3 regions of the Cellulosimicrobium sp. NPDC057127 genome follow, and region 2 is predicted to be linked to each of the others. Evidence: predicted binding sites of a transcription regulator. Region 2 holds the regulator's gene; each other region holds the start of a gene.
The links. The regulator LexA, encoded in region 2, represses DNA repair genes until DNA is damaged. The targets are predictions, from matches to a motif close to TCGAACANNTGTTCGA.
Positions count from the first base shown of each region.

Region 1: a site for LexA is predicted at 4,176-4,191, ahead of ruvA (Holliday junction branch migration protein RuvA). Genes of this name have one in related genera too.
Region 3: a site for LexA is predicted at 3,935-3,950, ahead of uvrA (excinuclease ABC subunit UvrA). Genes of this name have one in related genera too.

Region 1 is NZ_JBHUUP010000011.1:73,414-81,399, forward strand. Features, by position in the region: gene secD (protein translocase subunit SecD) at 1-1,683, opposite strand, end outside; gene yajC (preprotein translocase subunit YajC) at 1,795-2,280, opposite strand; gene ruvB (Holliday junction branch migration DNA helicase RuvB) at 2,447-3,520, opposite strand; gene ruvA (Holliday junction branch migration protein RuvA) at 3,523-4,152, opposite strand; gene ruvC (crossover junction endodeoxyribonuclease RuvC) at 4,312-4,884, opposite strand; gene ACFTZA_RS12275 (YebC/PmpR family DNA-binding transcriptional regulator) at 5,092-5,853, opposite strand; gene pdxT (pyridoxal 5'-phosphate synthase glutaminase subunit PdxT) at 5,860-6,483, opposite strand; gene ACFTZA_RS12285 (hypothetical protein) at 6,521-7,174, shown strand; gene ACFTZA_RS12290 (NUDIX hydrolase) at 7,232-7,798, opposite strand; gene pdxS (pyridoxal 5'-phosphate synthase lyase subunit PdxS) at 7,824-7,986, opposite strand, start outside.
Region 2 is NZ_JBHUUP010000002.1:268,076-276,061, forward strand. Features, by position in the region: gene ACFTZA_RS02960 (class I SAM-dependent methyltransferase) at 1-446, opposite strand, end outside; gene hflX (GTPase HflX) at 600-2,147, shown strand; gene ACFTZA_RS02970 (ATP-dependent DNA helicase) at 2,272-4,392, shown strand; gene ACFTZA_RS02975 (L-lactate dehydrogenase) at 4,419-5,438, shown strand; gene lexA (transcriptional repressor LexA) at 5,440-6,198, opposite strand; gene ACFTZA_RS02985 (LysM peptidoglycan-binding domain-containing protein) at 6,509-6,883, shown strand; gene nrdR (transcriptional regulator NrdR) at 7,310-7,885, shown strand; gene ACFTZA_RS02995 (aldo/keto reductase) at 7,911-7,986, opposite strand, start outside.
Region 3 is NZ_JBHUUP010000003.1:161,362-169,347, forward strand. Features, by position in the region: gene uvrB (excinuclease ABC subunit UvrB) at 1-166, shown strand, start outside; gene ACFTZA_RS04210 (VOC family protein) at 204-500, shown strand; gene ACFTZA_RS04215 (TerC family protein) at 771-1,796, shown strand; gene ACFTZA_RS04220 (TerC family protein) at 1,793-2,815, shown strand; gene ACFTZA_RS04225 (YciI family protein) at 2,825-3,124, opposite strand; gene ACFTZA_RS04230 (MBL fold metallo-hydrolase) at 3,156-3,863, opposite strand; gene uvrA (excinuclease ABC subunit UvrA) at 3,980-6,976, shown strand; gene ACFTZA_RS04240 (OsmC family protein) at 6,980-7,465, opposite strand; gene uvrC (excinuclease ABC subunit UvrC) at 7,565-7,986, shown strand, end outside.

The sequences.
Region 1 (7,986 bases), on a different contig from region 2:
GTACCGGAGGCTGCGGGCGCCGAGACGACGCGGGTCGAGACCGGACCACGGGTGCCCGTTCGCGAAGAAGCGCGTCCGGGACAGCAGCTGCAGCAGCGGGTGCGTGAAGAGGAAGACCACGACTATGTCGATGAGCGTCGTGAGCCCCAGGGTGAACGCGAAGCCCCGCACCCCGCCGACGGCGAGGAAGTAGAGCACGATCGCGGCGACGAAGTTCACCGCGTCGGACGCGAGGATCGTGCGGCGTGCGCGCTGCCACCCCTTCTCCACCGCGGAGTTCAGCGTGCGCCCGTCGCGCAGCTCGTCGCGGACGCGCTCGAAGTAGACGATGAACGAGTCCGCCGTGATGCCGATGGCCACGATGAGGCCCGCGACGCCGGCCAGCGAGAGCCGGTAGCCGATCGTCCACGACAGCACCGTGATGACGCCGTACGCGATGAGGCCGGCGACGCCGAGCGACGCGACCGTGACCAGGCCGAGCACGCGGTACTGCACGAGCGAGTAGATCACCACGAGCAGCATGCCGATCGCGCCCGCGAGCAGACCCTTCTGCAGCTGCTCGGAGCCGAGCGTCGCCGAGATCTGCTCCTGGCTCTGCACCTCGAACGTCAGCGGCAGCGAGCCGAAGTTGAGCTGGTTCGCGAGCGTCGCCGCGCTGTCGCGCGTGAAGTTGCCGGAGATCTCCGCCTGCCCGTTGGGGATCGGGACCTGTGAGACGGGCGCGGAGATGACGAGCCCGTCGAGCACCATGGCGAACTGGTTCTGCGGCGACGGCAGCGACGTCAGGCGCGTCGTGACGTCGCGGAACTGGTCGGTCCCCTCGCCGTCGAACTCGAGGTTGACGACCCACTCGTTCGTCACGGCGCCGGTCTGGCTGACGCCCAGGCCGGAGCTCGCGTTCGCGATCTCGGTGCCCTCGACCTCGACCGGGCCGAGGATGTACTTGGCGAGACCGTCGGCGGAGCACGCGACGAACGCGCTGTCGGTCGGGCCGCTGTCCCCGCCCACGAGGTTCTCGGGCACCGTGCAGTCGAGCGCGTCGAACTCCGCCTGGAGCTCGGGGGTGATCTGCGACAGGTCGCTCGGGTTCTCCGGCCGGGCGGTCTCCTCCGGCGTCGCGTCGTCGGTCGGCGCGTCGGTGGGGGTCTCGGTCCCGTCGGCCGGCGCCTCCGTGCCGTCCGCCGGGGTCTCGGCGGTGCCCTCCGCGGGGGACTCGGCCGACTCCGTGGCCTCCGGCGCCTCGCCCTCGGCGGCGGGGTCCTCTGCGGCGGCGTCCTCGGTCGAGGTCGCCGTGGGCGCCGCGACGGCGAGGACGGGCCGGAACCGCATCTGCGCGGACTGGCTGACGAGGTCGATCGTCTCCTGGCTCGGCTCGCCCGGGATGCCGACGACGATGTTCTGCCCGCCCTGGCTCGTGATCTCCGCCTCGGACACGCCCTGCGCGTCGATGCGCTGGCGGATGACGCGGATCGCCTGGGTGATCGTCTCACCGGTGATCTCGGAGTCGTCCGAGGTGCTCGGCTGCAGGACGATCTGCGTGCCGCCCTCGAGGTCGAGCGCGAGCCCTGGCGTGAGGCTGGCCCCGCCCGGGTCCTCCTCCGTCTGCGGGTCGAGCTTCGTCCCCGCGAAGAGGCTGCCGAAGAGGGCGATCACGAGGACGCCCAGGATGACGAGGGACCGCACGGGCCTCGCTCGTGTGCTGCTGGTGGCCAACTGTCCGTCTCTTCTCGTGCGCGTGCGGTGGGCCCGCGGGCCCACCGCGTCAGACCGGTCGCCGTGGCGACCGGCGGATGGTCACTTGCTGTCGGTGCCCTCGTCGCGACGGTCCCGGTCCTTCTCGGATCCCTCGTCGAGACCCGACAGGTCGTCCGGGACCACGAGGTCGTCGGTGCCGCGCGCCGACGACGCAGGGGTGGTGCCCTCGGCCGTGCCGTACGCGGCGGTCGCACCGGTCGCGGTACCCGTCGCCGGGGCTTCCTCGGTGCCCGGCTCGTCGCCCTCCACGGCGCTCTCCTCGACCGGCTCGTCGACGCGCTTGGCGATCGCGGCCCGCAGCCAGCGGGTGCGGCTGCCCGGGGTCGACTCGACGGTGATGATGTCGTTCTCCTCGTCGACGTCGACGATGGTCCCGAAGAGGCCGGAGCCCGTCATGACCTCCTGGCCCGGGGCGAGGTTCGCCCGGAAGTTCTGGGCCTCACGCTGCTGCTTCCGGGTGCGGCTGGTCATGAGGAACATCGCACCGGCCGCGAGGGCGAGGATGAGGATGAAGCTGATATCCATGACGGGGTCTCACGTGTCCTGTTCGTCGGGGTCTGCGCGGCAGTCTAGGCGCGCGCGCACGGTTCACCAACGAGCCGTCCGTCCGTGGAGTTCCCCGCGCCGATCCCGACCAGTCTAGGCCCTCGCCCTCACGGCCTGTGACCGCGGTCACGATGCGGACCGTCGCTCAGGCGTCGAAGAGCGTCCCGCCCTCGCGCGGCGGCGTGAGGCCGAGGTGGGCCCAGGCGGCGGGTGTCGCGACCCGGCCCCGGGGCGTGCGACCCACGAGTCCTTCCCGCACGAGGTACGGCTCGGCGACCGTCTCGACCGTCTCCGCCTCCTCGCCGACCGTGACGGCGAGGGTCGTGAGGCCGACCGGCCCGCCGTTGAACCGGGTGCACAACGCCGTGAGGACGGCGCGGTCGAGGCGGTCGAGCCCGATCGGGTCCACCTCGTAGACCTCGAGGGCCGCGCGCGCCGCGCGCAGGTCGAGCGTGCCGTCGCCGCGCACCTGCGCCCAGTCGCGCACGCGGCGCAGGAGTCGGTTGGCGATGCGCGGCGTGCCGCGCGAGCGTCCGGCGATCTCGTGCGCGGCGTCCGGGGCGAGCGCGACGCCGAGGAGCCCGGCCGAGCGCGTCAGCACCCTCTCTAGCTCGTCGCCCGAGTAGAAGTCGAGGTGACCGGTGAACCCGAAGCGGTCGCGCAGCGGAGCGGGCAGCAGCCCGGCGCGCGTCGTCGCCCCGACGGCGGTGAACGGCGGCAGGGTCAGCGGGATCGCGCTGGCGCCCGCGCCCTTGCCGACGACGACGTCCACGCGGAAGTCCTCCATCGCCACGTACAGCAGCTCCTCGGCGGGCCGGGCGAGGCGGTGGATCTCGTCGATGAACAGCACCTCGCCCTCCTCGAGCGAGGACAGGACGGCGGCGAGGTCGCCCGCGTGCTGGATCGCCGGCCCGGAGGTCACGCGCAGCGACGTGCCGAGCTCGGCGGCGATGATCATGGCGAGGGTCGTCTTGCCGAGCCCCGGAGGCCCGGAGAGCAGGACGTGGTCGGGCGCGGCGCCGCGGGCGAGGGCCGCCTGGAGGACGAGGGAGAGCTGGTCGCGCACGACGCGCTGCCCGACGAACTCCTCCAGACGGCGCGGACGCAGCGCGGCCTCGGCGGCGCGCTCGAGGTCGTCGGCACCGGCGGCGACCACCCGCTCGGACGTGAAGCCGTCCTCGCCCGGGTCGCCGAGTCCCACGCCGTCGAAGTTCGCCATCGTCAGCCCCGCTGCCCGCCGAGCACGCGCAGCGCCGCGCGCAGCGCCCCCGCGACGTCCGCGGCCTCGACGACGTCGACGCCGGCCTGCGCGAGCACGGTCGCAACTGCGTCGTCGGCGGCCTTGACGTTCCAGCCGAGGCCGACGAGCGCCTCGACGACCTGGTCCCGCCGGTCCTCCGCCTGCGGCGACGCGGCCGGGGCCGCGCCGGTGGCGGGGTCCGTGCCCGTGGGCGCCCCGAGCTTGTCGCCGAGCTCGAGCGCGATGCGCTGGGCACCCTTGTTGCCGATCCCCGGCACCCGCACCAGCGCGGGGATGTCGGGGCCGGCGACCGCCCGGCGCAGGGCGTCGGGCGTGTGCACCGCGAGCATCGCGAGCGCGAGGCGCGGCCCGACGCCGCTGACCGTCTGGACTGTCTCGAAGACCGCGCGCTCGTCGTCGTCGGCGAAGCCGTAGAGCGTGAAGGAGTCCTCGCGCACGACGAGGCTCGTCGCGAGCCGGGCGCTCTCGCCCACGCGCAGCGTGGCGAGCGTCGCGGGGGTGGCGTGCACGAGGTACCCCACTCCCCCGACCTCGAGCACCGCCCGGTCGAGGCGGACGCTCGACACGGTCCCGCTCAGCGAGGCGATCACGCAGGCTCCTTCTCAGATCGGCGTCGAACACCCGTACGACGCGGCGCCACTCTAGCAACGGCCCCGGACGCCGCGGACGACCGACACCCTCGTCGCGCCGGGCCGACGCGACGCTCGTCCACGACGCTCCGCGACGGCGTGACGGCGGGTGGTCCTGACCTACCGCGGTGCGCGCGTCCGCGTGCGTGCCGTGCGCTCGGCGGCCGCCCAGGCGCGCTGCGCGGGGGTGAGCTCGTGCCGCTCGCCGCCCTGGAGCGCTCCGGCCGGGCGCCACAGGTGGCAGATGGCGAGCGCGAGGGCGTCGGCGGCGTCGGCGGGCTTGGGCAGCTCGCCCAGACCGAGGATCCCGGCGACCATGCGCTGCACCTGCTCCTTGCCCGCGCGTCCGCTCCCGGTGACGGCCGCCTTCACCTCGGAGGGCGTGTGCATCGCGACGGGGACCCCGCGGCGCGCGGCGCCGAGCATCGCGAGGCCGGCGACCTGCGCCGTCCCCATGACGGTCCCCACGTTGTGCTGGGCGAACACGCGCTCGACGGCGACGACGTCGGGCACGTGCTCGTCGAGCCACGCGTCGAGCCGCTCGGCGATCCGCAGCAGCCGCAGGTCCACGCTCAGCTCCGGGTCGGACCGCAGCACCCCGACGGCCACGAGCTCGGCCCTCCGCCCGGGCCGAGAGTCCACGACCCCCACCCCGCACCGCGTCAGACCAGGGTCCACTCCGAGCACGCGCACACGCTCACCCTTTCACGAGCCGACGACACGCGACGCCCGCCACGCGGTGGCGAGGCGTCGCGGGCGGGGCGGGGCGGGATGCGCGCGGTCGTGGACGGGCCTGGCGGGAGCGGCGCGAGGGACGAGCGGCGCGGATGGTAGACCGCGCGCACGATCCGTCCCGGGCCGCCGGTGACCCGACCCCCGGCGGCCGACGGCGACGACAAGTCAGTCGTCGTTCTCGAGCTCCGCCATCACCTCGTCCGACGCGTCGAAGTTCGCGTAGACGTTCTGCACGTCGTCGCTGTCCTCGAGCGCGTCGATGAGCCGCAGGATCTTGCGCGCACCGTCGGCGTCGACCTCGACCTGCATGGACGGGTGCCACACGGAGTCGGCGGAGTCGTACTCGATGCCGGCGTCCTGGATGGCGGTGCGCACGGCGACGAGGTCGCTCGCCTCGCACAGCACCTCGATGACCTCGCCCTGGTCGGAGACCTCCTCGGCCCCGGCGTCGAGCGCGGCGAGCATGACGTCGTCCTCCGTGACGCCGTCGGCCTTGGGCACGACGACGAGTCCCTTGCGGGAGAACAGGTACGACACGGAGCCCGGGTCGGCGAGGCTGCCACCGTTGCGGGAGAACGCGGTGCGGACCTCGGCGGCGGCACGGTTCTTGTTGTCGGTGAGGCACTCGACGAGCACGGCGATGCCGTTGGTCCCGTAGCCCTCGTACATGATCGTCTGGTAGTCGACGGCGTCGGCGCCCTCGCCGGAGCCGCGCTTGACGGCGCGGTCGATGTTGTCGTTCGGGACCGACGACTTCTTCGCCTTCTGGACGGCGTCGAAGAGCGTGGGGTTGCCGGCGGGATCGCCCCCGCCGGTGCGCGCGGCGACCTCGATGTTCTTGATCAGCTTCGCGAAGAGCTTGCCACGCTTGGCGTCGATCGCCGCCTTCTTGTGCTTGGTCGTGGCCCACTTGGAGTGCCCGGACATGCGTACTTACCCCTTCGCGATCTCGACGAACAGCTCGTGCACGCGCGTGTCCCCGGAGATCTCCGGGTGGAACGAGGTGGCGAGCAGCGATCCCTGCTGGACTGCGACGATCCTACCGGCGGCGGCCTCCGGGATGCCGGGGGTGCTCGCGTCGGGGATCCGCGCGAGCACCTCGACGCCCTCCCCGACGTCCTCCACCCAGGGCGCGCGGATGAACACGGCGTGCAGCGACGGGTCGTCACCGGGCAGGCCGGCGAACGGCAGGTCGGTCTCGAACGAGTCCACCTGGCGGCCGAACGCGTTGCGCCGCACCGTCACGTCGAGGCCGCCGACGGTGCGCTGGTCGGCCGTGCCGGCGAGGATGCGGTCCGCGAGGAGGATCATCCCGGCGCACGAGCCGTAGACGGGCAGCCCGGCGTCGATGCGTGCGCGCAGCGGCTCGGCGAGGTCGAAGATCCTCAGCAGCTTGTCGATCGTCGTCGACTCGCCGCCGGGCAGCACGATCCCGTCGACGCGCGCGAGCTCCTCCGGACGTCGCACCGTCACGGCGCGCGCTCCGGCGGCCTCGAGCGCGGCGAGGTGCTCGCGCACGTCGCCCTGGAGGGCGAGGACACCGATCGTGATCGTCACGAGGGGTGATGATACGTCGGCCGGTAGCCTCGCCGACGTGACGTTCGCCCCGCCCCCGCAGCCCGTCCCTCCGTACGGTTCCCCGCCCGGCGCGCGGGTCCCGCCCCCGCCCACGGGGCCGCGCCGCGCCGCGCGGGGTGCGACGGCGCTGGTCGTCACCGGTGCCGCCCTGCTCGTGGCGGCTCTCGTGGCGGGGGTGCTCGCCGTGGTGCTGTTCGTGCGCGCCGTCCCGGTCGGGGTGGTCGACGCCGCGGGCGGTCCCGGGTCGGCCGCGCTCGCGTCCGGACCGGTCCCGGGCGCGGCGGAGCTCGCCGTGTCGGGCGGTACGACGTACGCGGTGTGGGCGGTGGACGGCGGGTCGCTCGGTCCGCGGGAGGTCGCGGTCGACTGCGGGGGGTCGGGCGTGCCGACGGTGTCCGCGCCGTCCGTGTCGGGTTCCTCGTCGGCAGGCGGGGCGACGGCGGAGACGGTCGCCGAGTTCACCGCGGCCACCGACGCGACGTGCACCGTCTCCGTCGCGTCCGCGCCGGGCACGTCGGCGTTCGTCGTCACCGAGGGCTGGCGGTTCGGAGAGTTCTTCGCGACCGTCGGGGGGACCGTGGCCGCGGCGGTCGTCGCGGTCGGCGGCGGTGTGGTGGGCGCCGGTCTGCTCGCGGGCGGGATCGTCTGGCGCGTGGCCGCGCGGCGCTGAGCGGCACCCTCCGGGCGCTGCACCCGCCCCGACGGCGCCGGCGCGGCGCTCCCGCTGTCAGTGCTCGTGCGCGAGCCCGAGGTGCCGGGTGACGCCGTCCCAGCCGCCCAGCAGGGGCCGCACCAGGTCGGCCAGGCCTTCGGGGAACACCTCGATGTCGACCTGCGCGAGGTCGTCGAGCGACCACCACCGCAGCTCGTCGACGACGTCGACCTCGACGTCGGTCCAGCCGTCGCGGCTGAGCTGGTGCCCGGCGAGGACGGCACCGCGCAGCCGCGCGACGTAGAACACCTCGTCCTGGCGGCAGTGCTGCCGGTAGAAGTCGAAGATCGCGCTGCGGGTCAGGACGGGGCCGACGAGCGCGTCGGGGTCGAGCGCGATCCCCGTCTCCTCGCGCACCTCGCGCAGCGCTGCGTCGGCGTCGCTCTCGCCGTCGTCGATCCCGCCGCCGACCGTGAACCACCACGACCGCTGGGGCTGGTCGACGTCGTGGCCGCGTACGAGCAGCAGGCGGTCGGCGTCGTCGAGCAGCAGGACGCGCGCGCCGCGCCGGAAGTACAGGCCGTCGTCCCCGAGCACCCAGTCGGGGCCCAGGGACGACGGCGCTGCACCGTCGTGCGTCACCGCAGGACGTCCGCGCGCGAGGGGATCACCAGCCGCGCTCGGCCAGCCGGTGCGGCACCGGGATGTCGTCGACGTTGATGCCGACCATGGCCTCGCCGAGGCCGCGCGACACCTTCGCGATGACGTCGGGGTCGTCGTAGAACGTGGTGGCCTTGACGATCGCGGACGCGCGCTGCGCCGGGTTGCCC
Region 2 (7,986 bases):
CCCACGCGGATCGGCGGGTTGGACCACAGCGCGGCGAGCGCGACGTCGTCGGGCACCTCGTCCGGTGTCACGGCGCGGACGCCCGGCAGGCCCAGGCGGTCGGCGTTGCGGCGCACGAGGTCGAGCGCGCGCTCGTTGACGTCGACCGCCCAGACGGTCGCCGCGGGCGCCTCGAGCGCCATGGTGAGCGCGACCGGACCCCAGCCGCAGCCCAGGTCGAGCACGTGGGCGGGGGCAGCGGTCGCGGCCGTCGCGGCGAGGGCCTCGTCGAGCGGCGGCACGGTTCGCAGCAGCACCTGAGTCCCCAGGTCGAGGCGCCCGGGGGAGAAGACGCCGGACGCGACCTCAACCTCGACGTCCCGGCCCGCGAGGCGCACCGCGAGGGTGCGGCGCTCCGCCGGCGAGGCGGGGCGCGCGGTGAAGTAGTGGTCCGGCTCGTCGCTCACGAGGGCCGATCCTACGGCGCGCTCCCGGGACCGCACCGCACCCGGGCGCGAGGGGCCGGCGGGGGAAAGCGCTGGCTCCGGGACGAAAACCCGTGCCACGCTTGTTGCACCACCTGGACGCAGCACGTGTCCGGAACCGACGGAAGGCGGCACATGACCCAGACCCCTGCGAACCCCACGACGGCTCACCAGGAGCCGGCCGACGTGCCGCGGGACCTCGCGAGCGACGTCGTGGCGCGGGTGCTCGCTCGGGCCGGGACGGCGCGCGCCGAGGGCGGCACGGTCCACGCGCAGCACGACGGCGAGCAGCTCGACCTCGCCGAGCGCAGCGCGCTGCGCCGCGTCGCGGGCCTGTCGACCGAGCTCCAGGACGTCACCGAGGTCGAGTACCGGCAGCTGCGCCTCGAGAAGGTCGTGCTCGTCGGGCTGTGGAGCCCTGGCAACGACCCCCGCGAGGACGGCGCGGCGCGGACCGCGCAGGAGGCGGAGATCTCCCTGCGGGAGCTGGCTGCCCTCGCCGAGACGGCGGGCTCCCAGGTGCTCGACGGCGTGATCCAGAAGCGCGCGAAGCCCGACCCCGGCACGTACCTCGGGTCCGGCAAGGCCGAGGAGCTGGCGGACGTCGTCGCCGCGACCGGCGCGGACACGGTCGTCGTCGACGGCGAGCTCGCCCCGTCGCAGCGCCGCGCGCTGGAGGACATCGTCAAGGTCAAGGTCGTCGACCGGACCGCGCTGATCCTCGACATCTTCGCGCAGCACGCGAAGTCCCGGGAGGGCAAGGCCCAGGTCGAGCTCGCCCAGCTCGAGTACCTCCTGCCGCGCCTGCGCGGCTGGGGCGAGTCGATGTCGCGGCAGGCCGGCGGGCAGGTCGGTGGCGCGGGCGCCGGCATGGGCTCGCGCGGCCCGGGCGAGACGAAGATCGAGCTCGACCGCCGCCGCATCCGCAACCGCATGGCCAAGCTGCGGCGCGAGATCGCCGCGATGGCGCCCGGGCGGGAGACGAAGCGCTCGTCGCGCCGGCGGCACGCGGTCCCGTCCGTCGCGATCGCGGGCTACACCAACGCGGGCAAGTCGAGCCTGCTCAACGCGGTCACCGGCGCCGGCGTGCTCGTCGAGAACGCCCTGTTCGCGACGCTCGACCCGACGGTCCGGCGCACCCGCACCGAGGACGGGCGCGTCTACACGCTCGCCGACACGGTCGGCTTCGTGCGCGCGCTGCCGCACCAGCTCGTCGAGGCGTTCCGTTCCACGCTCGAGGAGGTCGGCGACTCCGACCTGCTGCTGCACGTCGTCGACGCGTCCCACCCGGACCCGGAGGGCCAGATCGCCGCGGTGCGGCACGTGCTCGCCGACATCCCGGGCGTGGAGGACGTGCCCGAGGTGGTCGTGCTCAACAAGGCCGACGTCGCCGACCCCGAGGTGGTCGACCGGATCCGGCGCCGTGAGCCGCGCACCGTCGTGGTCTCGGCGCACACGGGCCAGGGCGTGGAGGAGCTGCGCGCCCTCATCGCGCGCGAGCTGCCCCGCCCGGACGTCACGATCGACGTCGTCGTGCCCTACAGCCGCGGCGACCTCGTGCACCGTGTGCACACCGAGGGCGAGATCGACCACGAGGAGCACACGGCCGAGGGCACGCTGCTGCGCGGACGCGTCGCGGAGGCGCTCGCCGCCGAGCTCACGGGGGCCGCGGTCCGCGCCTGAGGCCGTACCGCCGTCCCGACGGCGCCGCGCGCACGGTCCGGTCCTGCGCGCGGCCCGTCGTGCGTCCTCCACAAGGACGCCACCGGGCGCGGGAGAGGTCGGTGCCCGACCGTAGACTCGGCGGGTGCCGCCCGCCCCGCCCGCCTCGCCCCGCTCCGCCGACGACACGGCGGAGGCGGACGCCGTCGCGCCGCGCGACGCCGCGACGCTGGCGGGTGTGCCGGACGTGGACACCCTGCTCGACCTGGCGGTCGGGCGCCTCGGCGGGGCCCGCCGCGACGGGCAGCACGCGATGGCGCGCGCCGTCGCCGGGTCGATCCACGAGGGCGAGCACCTCGTGGTCCAGGCGGGCACCGGCACCGGCAAGTCGCTCGGCTACCTCGTGCCCGCCGTGCGGCACGCGGTCGCCACGGACGAGCGCGTCGTCGTGTCGACGGCGACCCTCGCGCTCCAGCGCCAGGTGATCACGCGCGACCTGCCCCTCGTCGCGGAGGCCGTCGGGGACGAGCTGCCCCGGCCGGCGACGATCGCGCTGCTCAAGGGGTGGCACAACTACCTGTGCCTGCACAAGATCGCGGGCGGCTACCCGTCCGATGAGCCGACGCTGTTCGACCTGCCGGGGGAGTCGGCCGGTGCCGCGGACCATCCGCCGGCCCGTGGGGATGCGGGCGCGGCATCCCTCGGGGAGCAGGTGGTGCGTCTGCGCGAGTGGGCGCAGGAGACGGGCACCGGGGACCGGGACGACCTCGTGCCCGGCGTGAGCGACAAGGCGTGGCGCCAGGTGTCGGTCACGGCGCTCGAGTGCCTCGGCCAGCGCTGCCCGCTGCTCGCGGAGTGCTTCCCCGAACGGGCCCGGGCGTCGGCGCGCGAGGCCGACGTCGTCGTGACGAACCACGCGATGCTGGGCATCGCCGCCATGGGCTCGCCCGGGGTCCTGCCGGAGCACGACGTGCTCGTGGTCGACGAGGCCCACGAGCTCGCCGACCGCGTGACCGCCGCGGCGACGGTCGACCTGTCCGTCCCGGCGATCGAGGGCGCCGCGCGGCTCGCCCGGCGTCACGGTGGGGTGACGACCGAGGCGCTCGACGCGGCCTCGGCCGCGTTCGGCACCGTCGTCGGTGCGCTCCCCGCCGAGCGCTTCCCCGAGGGGCTGCCCGAGGGTGCGCGCACGGCCGTCGCCGCAGTGCGCGACGCTGCGCGCGAGGTGCTCACGCGGCTCAAGCCGGAGACCGGCGCGACGAAGCCCGCGACGCCCGACACGGGGCTGAAGATGGCGCAGTCGGCCGTCCTCCAGCTGTTCGAGGTCGCCGAGCGCATGGCCGCCGACCCCACGGGGCACGACGTGCTGTGGTGCTCGCGCCCGGGGGAGGGCGCGTGGTCGTCGCCGGACCGCTTCGGCGAGGGCGCGAGCCGGCTGCACGCCGCGCCGCTCGGCGTCTCCGGTCTCATCCGCACGCACCTGCTGACCGAGCGCACGGGCGTCTTCACCTCGGCCACGCTCGCGCTGGGCGGGACGTTCGACGCCGTCGCGCGCACGTTCGGCCTCGGCGGCCCGGGCACCGACGACGACAGCCCGCCGTGGCGCGGGATGGACGTGGGCAGCCCCTTCGACTACGCCCGGCAGGGGATCCTGTACGTCGCCAAGCACCTGCCGACGCCCGGCCGGGAGGCGGCGACCGAGCACCAGCTCGACGAGATCGCCGCGCTCGTCGAGGCGGCCGGTGGGCGCACTCTCGGCCTGTTCTCCTCGCGACGGGCCGCGGTCGCGGCCGCCGAGGCGATGCGCGAGCGGCTCGACGTGCCCGTGCTGTGCCAGGGCGACGACCAGCTGCCCACACTCGTGCGCCAGTTCGCCGAGGATCCCGCGACGTGCCTGTTCGGCACCCTCTCCCTGTGGCAGGGAGTGGACGTCCCCGGTCCGTCGTGCCAGCTCGTGCTCATCGACCGCATCCCCTTCCCGCGACCGGACGACCCGGTGCGCTCCGCGCGGGCGCGCGCGGTCGAGGCGGCCGGGGGCAACGGGTTCATGCAGGTCTCCGCGACGCACGCCGCGCTGCTGCTCGCGCAGGGTGCCGGCCGGCTCGTGCGCTCCACGAGCGACCGCGGCGTGGTGGCCGTGCTCGACCCGCGACTCGCGACGGCGCGCTACGGCACGTTCCTCACCCGCTCGATGCCGGAGTTCTGGCAGACGACCGACCGAGACGTCGCCACCGCTGCGCTGCGCCGTCTCGTCGCCCTAGGCTGACCCCGGACCGACGAGACGGAGGCAGGATGAGCACGGCACCGCAGGACCACGACGGCACGCGCCCGACCCCGGCCGGGGCCGGTGCGGGGACCCCCGGGTCGCGCACCACGAAGCTCGCGATCGTCGGCGCCGGCGCGGTCGGGTCGACCCTCGCCTACGCCGCACTGATGCGCGGCGCGGCCCGGACCGTCGCGATGCTCGACGTGAACCGCGCGAAGGTCGAGGCCGAGGTGCTGGACCTGCAGCACGGCATCCAGTTCATGCCGATGGCGCGTGTCGAGGGGTCCGACGACGTCGCCGTGTGCGCGGGGGCGGACGTCGTCGTGGTCACCGCCGGCGCGAAGCAGAAGCCGGGGCAGACGCGCCTCGATCTCGCCGGGACGACCATCGGTCTCATGCGGTCGATCCTCCCCGGCCTCGTCGAGGTCGCGCCGGACGCCGTCTACGTCATGGTCACCAACCCCGTCGACATCGTGACCTACGCGGCGCTCAAGATCTCCGGGCTGGCCCCGCAGCAGCTGTTCGGCAGCGGGACGGTCCTCGACTCCTCACGACTGCGCTTCCTCGTCGCGCAGCAGTGCGGCGTCGCGGTCCAGAACGTGCACGCCTACGTCGCCGGCGAGCACGGCGACAGCGAGATCCCGCTGTGGAGCTCCGCGACCATCGGCGGTGTTCCGCTCCTGGACTGGTCCGGCCTGAGCGGTCGTCCCGCGCTGACCGAGGACGTCCGCGACGAGATCGCGCGCGAGGTCGTGCAGTCCGCGTACCGGATCATCGAGGGCAAGGGCGCGACCAACTACGCCGTGGGGCTGGCGGGCACGCGCATCATCGAGGCCGTGCTCGGCGACGAGCACCGCATCCTGCCCGTGTCGACGCTGCTCGACGGCGACCACGGGATCGACGACGTGTGCCTGTCCCTGCCGACGCTGGTCGACCGTCGTGGTGCCGTCGAGCGGGTGGAGGTGCCGCTCGCCGCCGACGAGCTCGCGGGCCTGCAGGCGTCGGCCGAGTCGCTGCGGGCGGCGGCGCGGCGCTTCGGGCTCTGAGTCAGAGGCTGCGCAGCACCGACACGACCCGGCCGAGCACCTGTGCCTCGTCGCCGAGGATGGGCTCGTAGGACGCGTTGTGCGGCAGCAGCCAGACGTGGCCGTCGGCGCGCTTGAACGTCTTCACCGTGGCCTCGCCGTCGATCATCGCGGCGACGATCTCGCCGTTCTCCGCCACGTTCTGCCGCCGGACGACCACCCAGTCGCCGTCGCAGATCGCCGCGTCGACCATCGAGTCGCCCTGGACCCGCAGGAGGAACAGCTCGCCGTCGCCCACGAGCTGGCGCGGCAGCGGGAAGACGTCCTCCACGACCTGCTCCGCGAGGATGGGACCGCCGGCGGCGATGCGGCCCACGACGGGCACGAACGACGGGGTCGGGTGGGCCTCGTCGTGCACGGCGACCGCGGGCGCGGGCGCGGCCACCGTGTCCACGGCCGTCAGCGCCGTCCGCGGTGCGTCCTCCGACGCCGCGGCCGGGTGCACGACCTCGATCGCGCGCGGGCGGTGGGGATCGCGCCGCAGGAAGCCCTTGCGCTCGAGCGTCGTGAGCTGGTGCTTGACGGAGGACGGGCTCGTGAGACCCACGGCCTCGCCGATCTCTCGCATGCTCGGCGGGTAGCCGCGCGTCTCGACGCAGGAGCGGATCGTCTCGAGGACCAGGCGCTGGCGCGGCGTGAGGCCGTCCTCGCCGGCGGTGCCGTCCGGCAGCTCCCGCACCTCGGCGAGCCCGCCGCTCGTGTCCCTGCCTCGTCCCGCCATCGTCGTCTCCCTCGTCGTCCCGCCGGCGGCGCTGCTCGCCGTCGGCGGGGCACCTGCGGCCGTCCCGTCCGTGGCGCCCTCGCCGGACGGACATGTCCGGCGAAGCGGCCTGGTCCCAGGCTAGGGGAGAGAGCCGCGCGAATCAAACACCTGTTCGACAGGCACTCGACTGTGTCGGCGGATCGTGGTAGACATTCGTACAGGTGTTCTACGTACAGGTGTTCGACCTCGCCAGGTCGACGACGTGCCGTGCGGGGCCGGAGCGACCGGGGAAGGCGCTCCGGCCCCGCGGGGCGGGACGGAGATCGAGATGACCAGCACGACCACGACGTGGGCCTACCCATCATCCGCCCACGGGTCTCGCCGCGCGGGCGTGCCGCCGCGCGGCGGGGCGGCAACGCTGCGCCTCACCCGCCGGGGGCGGCTCGTCCTGGTGCTCCTCGTCGTCGCGGTCGCGCTGCTCGCCGTGCGCGCGGGCGTCGCCGTCGCCGGGGCGCCGGGCGAGCCGGTCGAGGTCCGCGTTCACGTCGTGACGGCCGGGGAGACCCTCTGGGGGCACGCGCAGCAGCTCGCCGGCCCGGGGGACGACGTGCGTGACGTGGTGGCGCGGCTCGCAGAGCTCAACGGGTTGTCGTCGTCGGGCCTCGTCACGGGCCAGCGTCTCCTGCTGCCGGTCGAGCCCTGACCGCCGCACCTGCGTGCGGCGGCACCCGGCTCCCGTCGCAGCGCGGCGACGTCGGGTGGTCCGCCCGGTCGATCGCGCGCGGGGCTTGCGCTCTGCCTTAGGGAGCCCTAAGTTAGTGCTACCTCACACGCCGGGCTGGGGGGCCGGGCAGGAGGGAGGAGGGCGCGCGAGATCGCGACTCCTGAGCACGTCGCCGCGCGCGAGGCGAGTCGCGCGCGAGATGGGGACGGGGGCGTCCCGACGGGGGCGGTCGGCAACGGCCGCCCCCGTTCTGCTGCGCCCGCGGGTGCGCCCGTCCGCAGGACGTCGACGAGCCGCCCGTCGTGCCGCGCGGCGTGTTGCGCCGTCGCCTCGCGACGGCATACGTTCGTCGCGCCCTGCCGCGCGCGTGCGCCGGTACGGCGACCCCTGCTCGAGGAGACCGCCATGCACTGCCCGTTCTGCCGCCACGCGGACTCCCGCGTCGTCGACTCGCGCACGTCCGACGACGGTGCGTCGATCCGCCGCCGCCGGCAGTGCCCGCAGTGCCAGCGTCGGTTCACCACCATCGAGACGGCGAGCCTGTCCGTCGTCAAGCGCTCCGGGGTCACCGAGCCCTTCTCCCGCGAGAAGATCGTCACCGGCGTCCGCAAGGCGTGCCAGGGCCGTCCCGTGAACGAGGACGACCTCGCGCTGCTCGCGCAGCGCGTCGAGGAGACGATCCGTGCCAGCGGCAGCGCCGAGCTCGACGCGTACGAGATCGGTCTCGCGATCCTCGGCCCGCTGCGAGAGCTCGACGAGGTCGCGTACCTGCGGTTCGCGAGCGTCTACCAGGCGTTCGACTCGCTCGAGGACTTCGAGAGCGCGATCACGTCGCTGCGCGTGGACCGGGCCGAGCGGGCCGAGGCGCGGGCAGCCGGCGCCGACCGCGGCCCGGGCGACGCGGGCGAGCCCCCGGCGAGCGGGGCCGGGACGACCGCAGGCAGCGACACCGCCGCGGGCGAGACGGCCACGACGCGCTGACGGTCCGCGCGACAGCGCCGTGCGGTCAGAGGTCGCTCGACCGCGAGGCCCAGAGGTTGATGCCGGTGTCGGGCGGGATCGCCGCCACGGCCGCGACCTCC
Region 3 (7,986 bases), on a different contig from region 2:
GCTGGCGGGTGCGGCGGCGAGCGACCTCGCGGACCTGATCCAGGAGCTGAGCGACCAGATGCACGCGGCCGCGGCGGAGCTGCAGTTCGAGCTCGCGGCGCGGCTGCGCGACGAGATCGGCGGGCTCAAGAAGGAGCTGCGGCAGATGCACGCGGCGACGGCGTGACCGGCGTCGGCAGACGGTGAGACGGTCGTGGCGACGGGTGTGTCTGCCTCCGGAGCGGTTCGGCGACCACTACGCGCTCGTGGATCCGGACGGTGTCGGTCCGCGCCTCTGGTTCCAGCGGGTGCCCGAGCGCAAGACCGCGAAGAACCGCGTCCACCTCGACGTCGACGTCGGCGCGGGATCCGCTGACGCGCACGAGCGGGCCGCGCGCATCCGTGGGCACGCGCGTCACCTGGTGTCGTGCGGTGGCACCGTCCAGCGTGAGGTCGAGGAGGACGGCGAGTACTCGATCGTCATGCTCGACCCCGAGGGCAACGAGTTCTGCCTCCAGTGAACGGGGTGTGCGGCGCCCGGCGCGACGGCGAGGTCGAGGCTCCACCGTGCCGACCACGCGCCGCGGGCGGGCGACGCATGGCCTATGCTGGCACCTCGTTGAAGGGGAGTATTCCTCCGCGGTGACGTCGTCATCACGGCCGGCGCAGTCGTCGGTCCGGTGTCACCGGTCCCGCAACCACCAGCCCGCGTCCCGTGCGGGTGCGCGTGGCGGTGCGTGGCGGAAGAGACCTTCGGTACCCGAACACACCTACGTACCGGAGGTCTCTGCATGGACGTCCCCATCTGGGTCTGGGCCATCACCGTCGCCGCCATCGTCGCGATGCTCGCGGTGGACTACGTCGGGCACGTGCGCACCCCGCACGCGCCGAGCCTGCGCGAGGCGACACGCTGGTCGATCGCCTACGTCGCCATCGCCGTCCTGTTCGGCGGCGTCGTGTGGGCGGTGTGGGGAGGCACGTACGGCGGGGAGTACTTCGCCGGGTACATCACCGAGAAGAGCCTCTCGGTCGACAACCTCTTCGTCTTCGTCCTCATCATGACGAGCTTCCGCGTGCCGCGGGACTACCAGCAGAAGGTGCTGCTCATCGGCATCACCGTGGCGCTGATCCTGCGCACGATCTTCATCTTCCTGGGCGCCGCGATCATCGAGAACTGGGCCTGGGTGTTCTACATCTTCGGCGCGTTCCTCATCTGGACCGCGATCTCTCAGGCCCGCGCCGGCACCTCCCACGACGAGGAGTTCCACGAGAACGGCGTGCTGCGCCTGACGCGCCGCCTGTTCCCGACGACCGAGACGTACGTCGAGGACAAGCTCACCACGAAGATCGACGGCCGCCGGTTCATCACGCCGATGCTCATCGTCATGGTGGCGATCGGCAGCGCGGACCTGCTGTTCGCGGTCGACTCGATCCCCGCGATCTTCGGCCTCACGCAGGAGACGTACCTCGTGTTCACCGCGAACGCGTTCTCGCTGCTCGGCCTGCGCCAGCTCTACTTCCTCATCGACGGCCTCCTCGACCGGCTCGTGTACCTCAACTACGGCCTCGCGGCGATCCTCGGGTTCATCGGCGTCAAGCTGGTCATCCACGCGCTGCACGAGAACACCGTCCCGTTCATCAACGGGGGCGAGCACGTGACGGCCATCCCGGAGATCTCGACGCCCGTCTCGCTGAGCTTCATCGTGGTCGTGCTCACCATCACCACCGTCGCGAGCCTCGTCGCGGACCGCCGGCGCCGCGCCCTCGTCGCGACCGAGGACCAGCGCGAGCACCCGAGCCCGGAACGCGCCGAGTGACCCACGAGCTGCCGCTCTGGTTCGAGTGGGCGTCGCTCACGGCGCTGGGGGTGCTGCTGCTCGTCGACCTGTTCGTCGTCGGGCGGCGGCCCCACGTCCCCTCGGTGCGCGAGAGCGCGCTGTGGGTCGGCTTCTACGTCGCGCTCGCGCTCGTCTTCGGGGCGATCGTGGCGGCGGTCGGCGGCGGCGCGCCCGCGGGCGAGTTCTACGCGGGCTGGCTCACCGAGTACAGCCTCTCGGTGGACAACCTCTTCGTGTTCGTCCTCATCATGGCGCGGTTCGCCGTGCCGCGGGCGCAGCAGCAGCGGGTGCTCATGGTGGGCATCATCGTGGCGCTCGTCCTCCGCGGCGCCTTCATCCTCGCCGGCGCCGCGGTGCTCGAGCAGTTCGTGTGGGTGTTCTACCTGTTCGGCGCGTTCCTCGTGTACACCGCGGTCAAGCTCGTCGTCGGTGGCGACGAGCCCGAGGAGTACCGGGAGAACCGCGCCGTCCGCCTCCTGCGCCGGGTCCTGCCCATCGGCACGCGGTACGACGCCGGTCGGGTGCGCACCGTGGAGGACGGCCGCCGGGTCTTCACGCCGCTCGTCGTCGTGTTCCTCGCGATCGGCAGCACGGACCTGCTCTTCGCGTTCGACTCGATCCCGGCGATCTTCGGCCTCACGCAGGACCCGTTCATCGTGTTCACGACCAACGTCTTCGCGCTCATGGGCCTGCGCCAGCTGTACTTCCTGCTCGGCGGCCTGCTCGAACGGCTGGTCTACCTGCCGATCGGTCTCGCGGTGATCCTCGGCTTCATCGGCGTCAAGCTCGTCCTCGAAGCGCTGCACGAGAACACGGTGCCGTTCATCAACGGCGGCCAGCACGTCGAGGCCGTGCCCACGGTGCCGATCTGGCTCTCGCTCGTCGTGATCGTCGGGGCGCTGGCCGTGACGACGGTGGCGAGCCTCCTGCAGACGCGCGCCCTGCGGGCCGCGGAGGGCGCGGACGTCGTCACGGCCGGCACGCGCGACGAGGGCTGAACCGGGCGCTCAGGCGCGGTCGGCCCAGTCGCCGATCACGGGCGACCAGGGACGCACCGTCCGCTCGGCCACGAGGCCGGCACGGACGAACGGGTCGGCGTCGAGCACGCGGCCGACGTCGTCGGGCGACGCGGCCTCGAGGACCAGGAGCGCCCCCGCCCGCGCGTCGGCCGTGGCAGGCAGCGGGCCGGACGCGCGCAGCGTCCCGTCCTCGTGCAGGGCGCGCAGGAACGCACGGTGCTCGGGTCGCAGCGCGTCGAGATCGGCGGGACGGTCGGCGTACACATAGGTCACGGCGTGGAACGGCATGACGCCATCCAAGCAGGCCGACGGCGACCGGTCACCAGCGCCGGGCGCGCCAGGCGGGCAGGTGCGGTCGTTCGGCCCCCAGGGTCGTGTCGGCGCCGTGGCCCGGGTAGACCCGGGTGTCGTCGTCGAACCGCGCGAAGACCCGCTCGGTCACGTCGTCGAGAAGGCTCGCGAACCGCGCGGCGTCGTGGTCGGTGCTGCCGAGGCCACCCGGGAAGAGCGAGTCGCCCGTGAACAGGTGGACGCGCCCCGGGTTCGCCCCCGGCTCGTCGACACGGTCAGGCTCGCGGTAGGCGAGGGCGACCGAGCCGGCCGTGTGACCGCGCAGCGCCACGACCTCCAACCGGACGTCGCCGACGGCGAGGGTGTCGCCGTGGACGAGCGCACGGTCGACGCGCACGCCGGTGGCCGACGTCACCGCCGCGGCGTCGTCCGCACCGACGGCGACCGCGGCGCCGGTCGCCGAGACGACCTCGGCGAGCGCGCCGACGTGGTCGGCGTGCCGGTGCGTGGTGACGACGGTCACGAGTGCGCCCTCGGGACTGCCGGACCTCACGAGCTCGAGGAGGCGCCCGGCCTCGGCCGCGGCGTCCACGAGCAGCCGGTCGCCGGTACGGCGGCACGTGAGCAGGTAGGCGTCGTTGGCCATCGGCCCGACCGCGAGCTTGCGGATCTCCAGGGCGTCGAGGACGCGCACGTGCGCCGGCCCGCCGACGACGACCTCCCCCGTGTACGTCATGGCGCCAGTGTGCCCCAGGCGCCGGATGTGGACGAGGCCGCCCCGGGACGTGAGGGAACGGGGGAGGGGCGTCGAACACGTGTGCGAGCGTCGGTGGCCGGACGTACGATTCTTCGGTGAGCAATCGCCTCGTCATCTCCGGTGCCCGCGAGCACAACCTGCGCGACGTCGAGCTCGACCTCCCGCGCGACCAGCTCATCGTCTTCACCGGCCTGTCGGGGTCGGGCAAGTCGTCCCTGGCGTTCGACACGATCTTCGCGGAGGGCCAGCGGCGCTACGTGGAGTCGCTGTCCGCGTACGCGCGCCAGTTCCTCGGGCAGATGGACAAGCCCGACGTCGACTTCATCGAGGGCCTGTCGCCGGCCGTCTCGATCGACCAGAAGTCCACGAACCGCAACCCGCGCTCGACCGTCGGCACCATCACCGAGGTCTACGACTACCTGCGCCTGCTGTTCTCCCGGGCCGGCACCCAGCACTGCCCGGTGTGCGGCGAGCGTGTGACGGCGCAGACCCCGCAGCAGATCGTCGACCGCCTCCTCGAGCTGCCCGAGGGCACGCGCTACCAGGTTCTCGCACCCGTGGTGCGCGGCCGCAAGGGCGAGTACTCCGAGCTGTTCAAGGAGCTCCAGGCCAAGGGATTCGCGCGCGCCCGCGTCGACGGCGAGGTGCGCACCCTCACGGACCCGCCGGTCCTGGAGAAGAAGCTCAAGCACGACATCGAGGTCGTCATCGACCGGCTGGTCGCGCGCGAGGGCGTGCAGCGCCGGCTCACGGACTCGGTGGAGACGGCGCTCGGGCTCGCCGGGGGACTGGTCGTCGTCGAGCTCGTGGACGCCGACGCGGACGACCCGGCGCGCGAGCGCCGCTTCTCCGAGAAGCGGGCCTGCCCGAACGACCACGAGCTCGCGCTCGACGAGATCGAGCCGCGCACGTTCTCCTTCAACGCGCCGTACGGCGCGTGCCCGGAGTGCACCGGCATCGGCTTCCGCCTCGAGGTCGACCCGGACCTCGTCATCCCGGATGACGAGAAGTCGCTGCGCGAGGGCGCCGTCGCGCCGTGGGCGCAGGTCTCGTCGGAGTACTTCGAGCGCGTGCTCACGGCGCTCGCGGACGACCTCGGTTTCTCCATGGACACGCCGTGGCGGGCGCTGCCCGAGCGGGCGAAGAAGGCCGTGCTGCACGGCCAGAACCACCAGGTGCACGTGCGGTACAAGAACCGCTGGGGGCGCGAGCGGCAGTACTCGACGGGGTTCGAGGGCGTCATGACGTTCCTCGAGCGGCGGCACTCCGAGACCGAGTCCGAGTGGTCGAAGGAGAAGTACGAGGCCTTCATGCGCGAGGTGCCGTGCCCCGTGTGCAAGGGTGCGCGGCTCAAGCCCGAGGTGCTCGCCGTCAAGGTGGGCGACCGGTCGATCTGGGACGTGTGCCGCCTGCCGCTGCGCGAGGCCGCCGAGTTCCTCGGGTCGCTCGAGCTCGGTCAGCGGGAGCGGGCCATCGCGGCCGAGGTGCTCAAGGAGATCGACGCGCGCCTCGGGTTCCTGCTCGACGTCGGCCTCGACTACCTCTCGCTGGAGCGCCCCGCCGCGACGCTGTCCGGCGGTGAGGCGCAGCGCATCCGGCTCGCGACGCAGATCGGCTCCGGGCTGGTCGGGGTGCTGTACGTCCTCGACGAGCCGAGCATCGGCCTGCACCAGCGCGACAACCGCCGCCTCATCGACACGCTGACCCGGCTGCGCGACCTCGGCAACACGCTCATCGTCGTCGAGCACGACGAGGACACCATCCGCACCGCGGACTGGATCGTCGACATCGGCCCGGGCGCCGGCGAGCACGGCGGGCGCGTGGTGCACTCCGGCGACTACGCCGGGCTGCTCGAGGCGCCGGAGTCGGTGACCGGTGCGTACCTGTCCGGACGCCGCAGCATCCCGCTGCCCGGGCACCGCCGCCCGACGGACCCCGACCGCCAGGTCACCGTCGTCGGCGCGCGGGAGCACAACCTGACCGGCATCGACGTCAGCTTCCCGCTCGGCACGTTCACGGCCGTCACCGGTGTGTCGGGCTCGGGCAAGTCGACGCTCGTCAACTCGATCCTCTACACCGTCATGGCGAACGAGCTCAACGGCGCGCGCCAGGTGGCGGGGCGGCACACGCGCGTCACCGGGCTCGACCAGCTCGACAAGGTGGTCCACGTCGACCAGGGCCCGATCGGGCGCACGCCGCGCTCGAACCCGGCGACCTACACGGGCGTCTGGGACCACGTGCGCAAGCTCTTCGCCGAGACCACCGAGGCCAAGGTGCGCGGCTACACGCCCGGCCGGTTCTCGTTCAACGTCAAGGGCGGCCGCTGCGAGGCGTGCTCGGGCGACGGCACGCTCAAGATCGAGATGAACTTCCTGCCCGACGTCTACGTGCCCTGCGAGGTGTGCCACGGCGCGCGGTACAACCGCGAGACGCTCGAGGTTCACTTCAAGGGCAAGACGGTGGCGGACGTCCTCGACATGCCGATCGAGGAGGCCGCGGAGTTCTTCGCCGCGGTCCCCGCGATCTCGCGCCACCTCAAGACGCTCGTCGAGGTGGGGCTCGGGTACGTGCGCCTCGGGCAGCCGGCTCCCACCCTCTCGGGTGGGGAGGCGCAGCGCGTCAAGCTCGCGAGCGAGCTCCAGAAGCGCTCGACCGGGCGCACGATCTACGTCCTCGACGAGCCGACCACGGGCCTGCACTTCGAGGACATCCGCAAGCTCCTCGGGGTGCTGCAGTCCCTGGTCGACAAGGGCAACACCGTCCTGGTCATCGAGCACAACCTCGACGTCATCAAGAGCGCCGACTGGGTCGTCGACATGGGCCCCGAGGGCGGGTCCGGTGGAGGGAAGGTCGTCGCGCAGGGCACGCCGGAGAAGGTCGCGCGCGTCGAGGCCAGCCACACGGGCCGGTTCCTCGCCGAGATCCTCGACCAGCACCCGCCGGTTCCCGTCGCGCCGGCGGGTCCCGGTCCGAGCCCGGAGAAGGACGCCGCGCCCGCGGCGAAGTCCCGGGGGCGCTCGGCGAAGGCGCGTCGCGCGGCGGACGAGAGCGGCGGAGGCCGCGCTCCGCGGCGCAAGGCGTCCGCCGCCTGATCGTCAGGCGGCGGCGCGCCGCGCCGGCGCGGGCTCGACGAGCACCCGGAAGTTCACCGAGCGCGCGAGGAAGCAGTGGTCGTGCGCCCGGCGGTGCAGGACGGCGAGCGACTCCTCGTCGGTGCCGGGTCCGTCGTCGAGCACGACGCGCGGGTGCAGCGTCACGTCCGTGAACTGCCCCTCGCCGCCCGACTCCACGCGCATCGACCCGGTGACGTCGTCGACGTACTCGCGCACGACGACCCCCGCCGCCGACGCGAGGTGGAGGAACCAGAGCATGTGGCACTGCGAGATGCTCACGACGAACAGCTCCTCCGGGGAGTAGCGCGCCGGGTCGCCCCGGAACGCGGGGTCCGCCGAGCCGGGCAGGGGCGGGCGCCCGGCGAGCAGGACGTCGTGGTCGCGGCTGTACGCGGTGTACGACGTGGTCCCCGTCGCGCCGGCGCCCGTCCAGCGGACCGTCGCCGTGTACCCGTGCTGTGCGCTCATGCCCGTCACCCTAACGGGCGGTGACCGTCGTCACACCGCCCGTCCCGACCCCTCCCGCACCGGCCGTCGCCGTCGGTGCGCTGACCTAGGCTGGAGACCATGGCAGACCCCGCGACGTACCGCCCTGCGCCGGGGGAGATCCCCACCTCGCCGGGCGTCTACCGGTTCCGGGACGAGCACGGCCGCGTGGTGTACGTCGGCAAGGCGAAGAACCTGCGCGCACGCCTGTCGAGCTACTTCCAGGACATCGCGAACCTGCACCACCGCACGCAGACGATGGTGACCACGGCCGCGTCGGTGGAGTGGACCGTCGTCGGTACCGAGGTCGAGGCGCTCGCGCTCGAGTACACGTGGATCAAGGAGTTCGACCCGCGGTTCAACGTCAAGTACCGCGACGACAAGTCGTACCCGTTCCTCGCCGTGACGATGGGCGACGAGTTCCCGCGCGCCCAGGTCATGCGCGGCGCGAAGCGCCCCGGCACGCGGTACTTCGGCCCGTACGGGCACGCGTGGGCGATCCG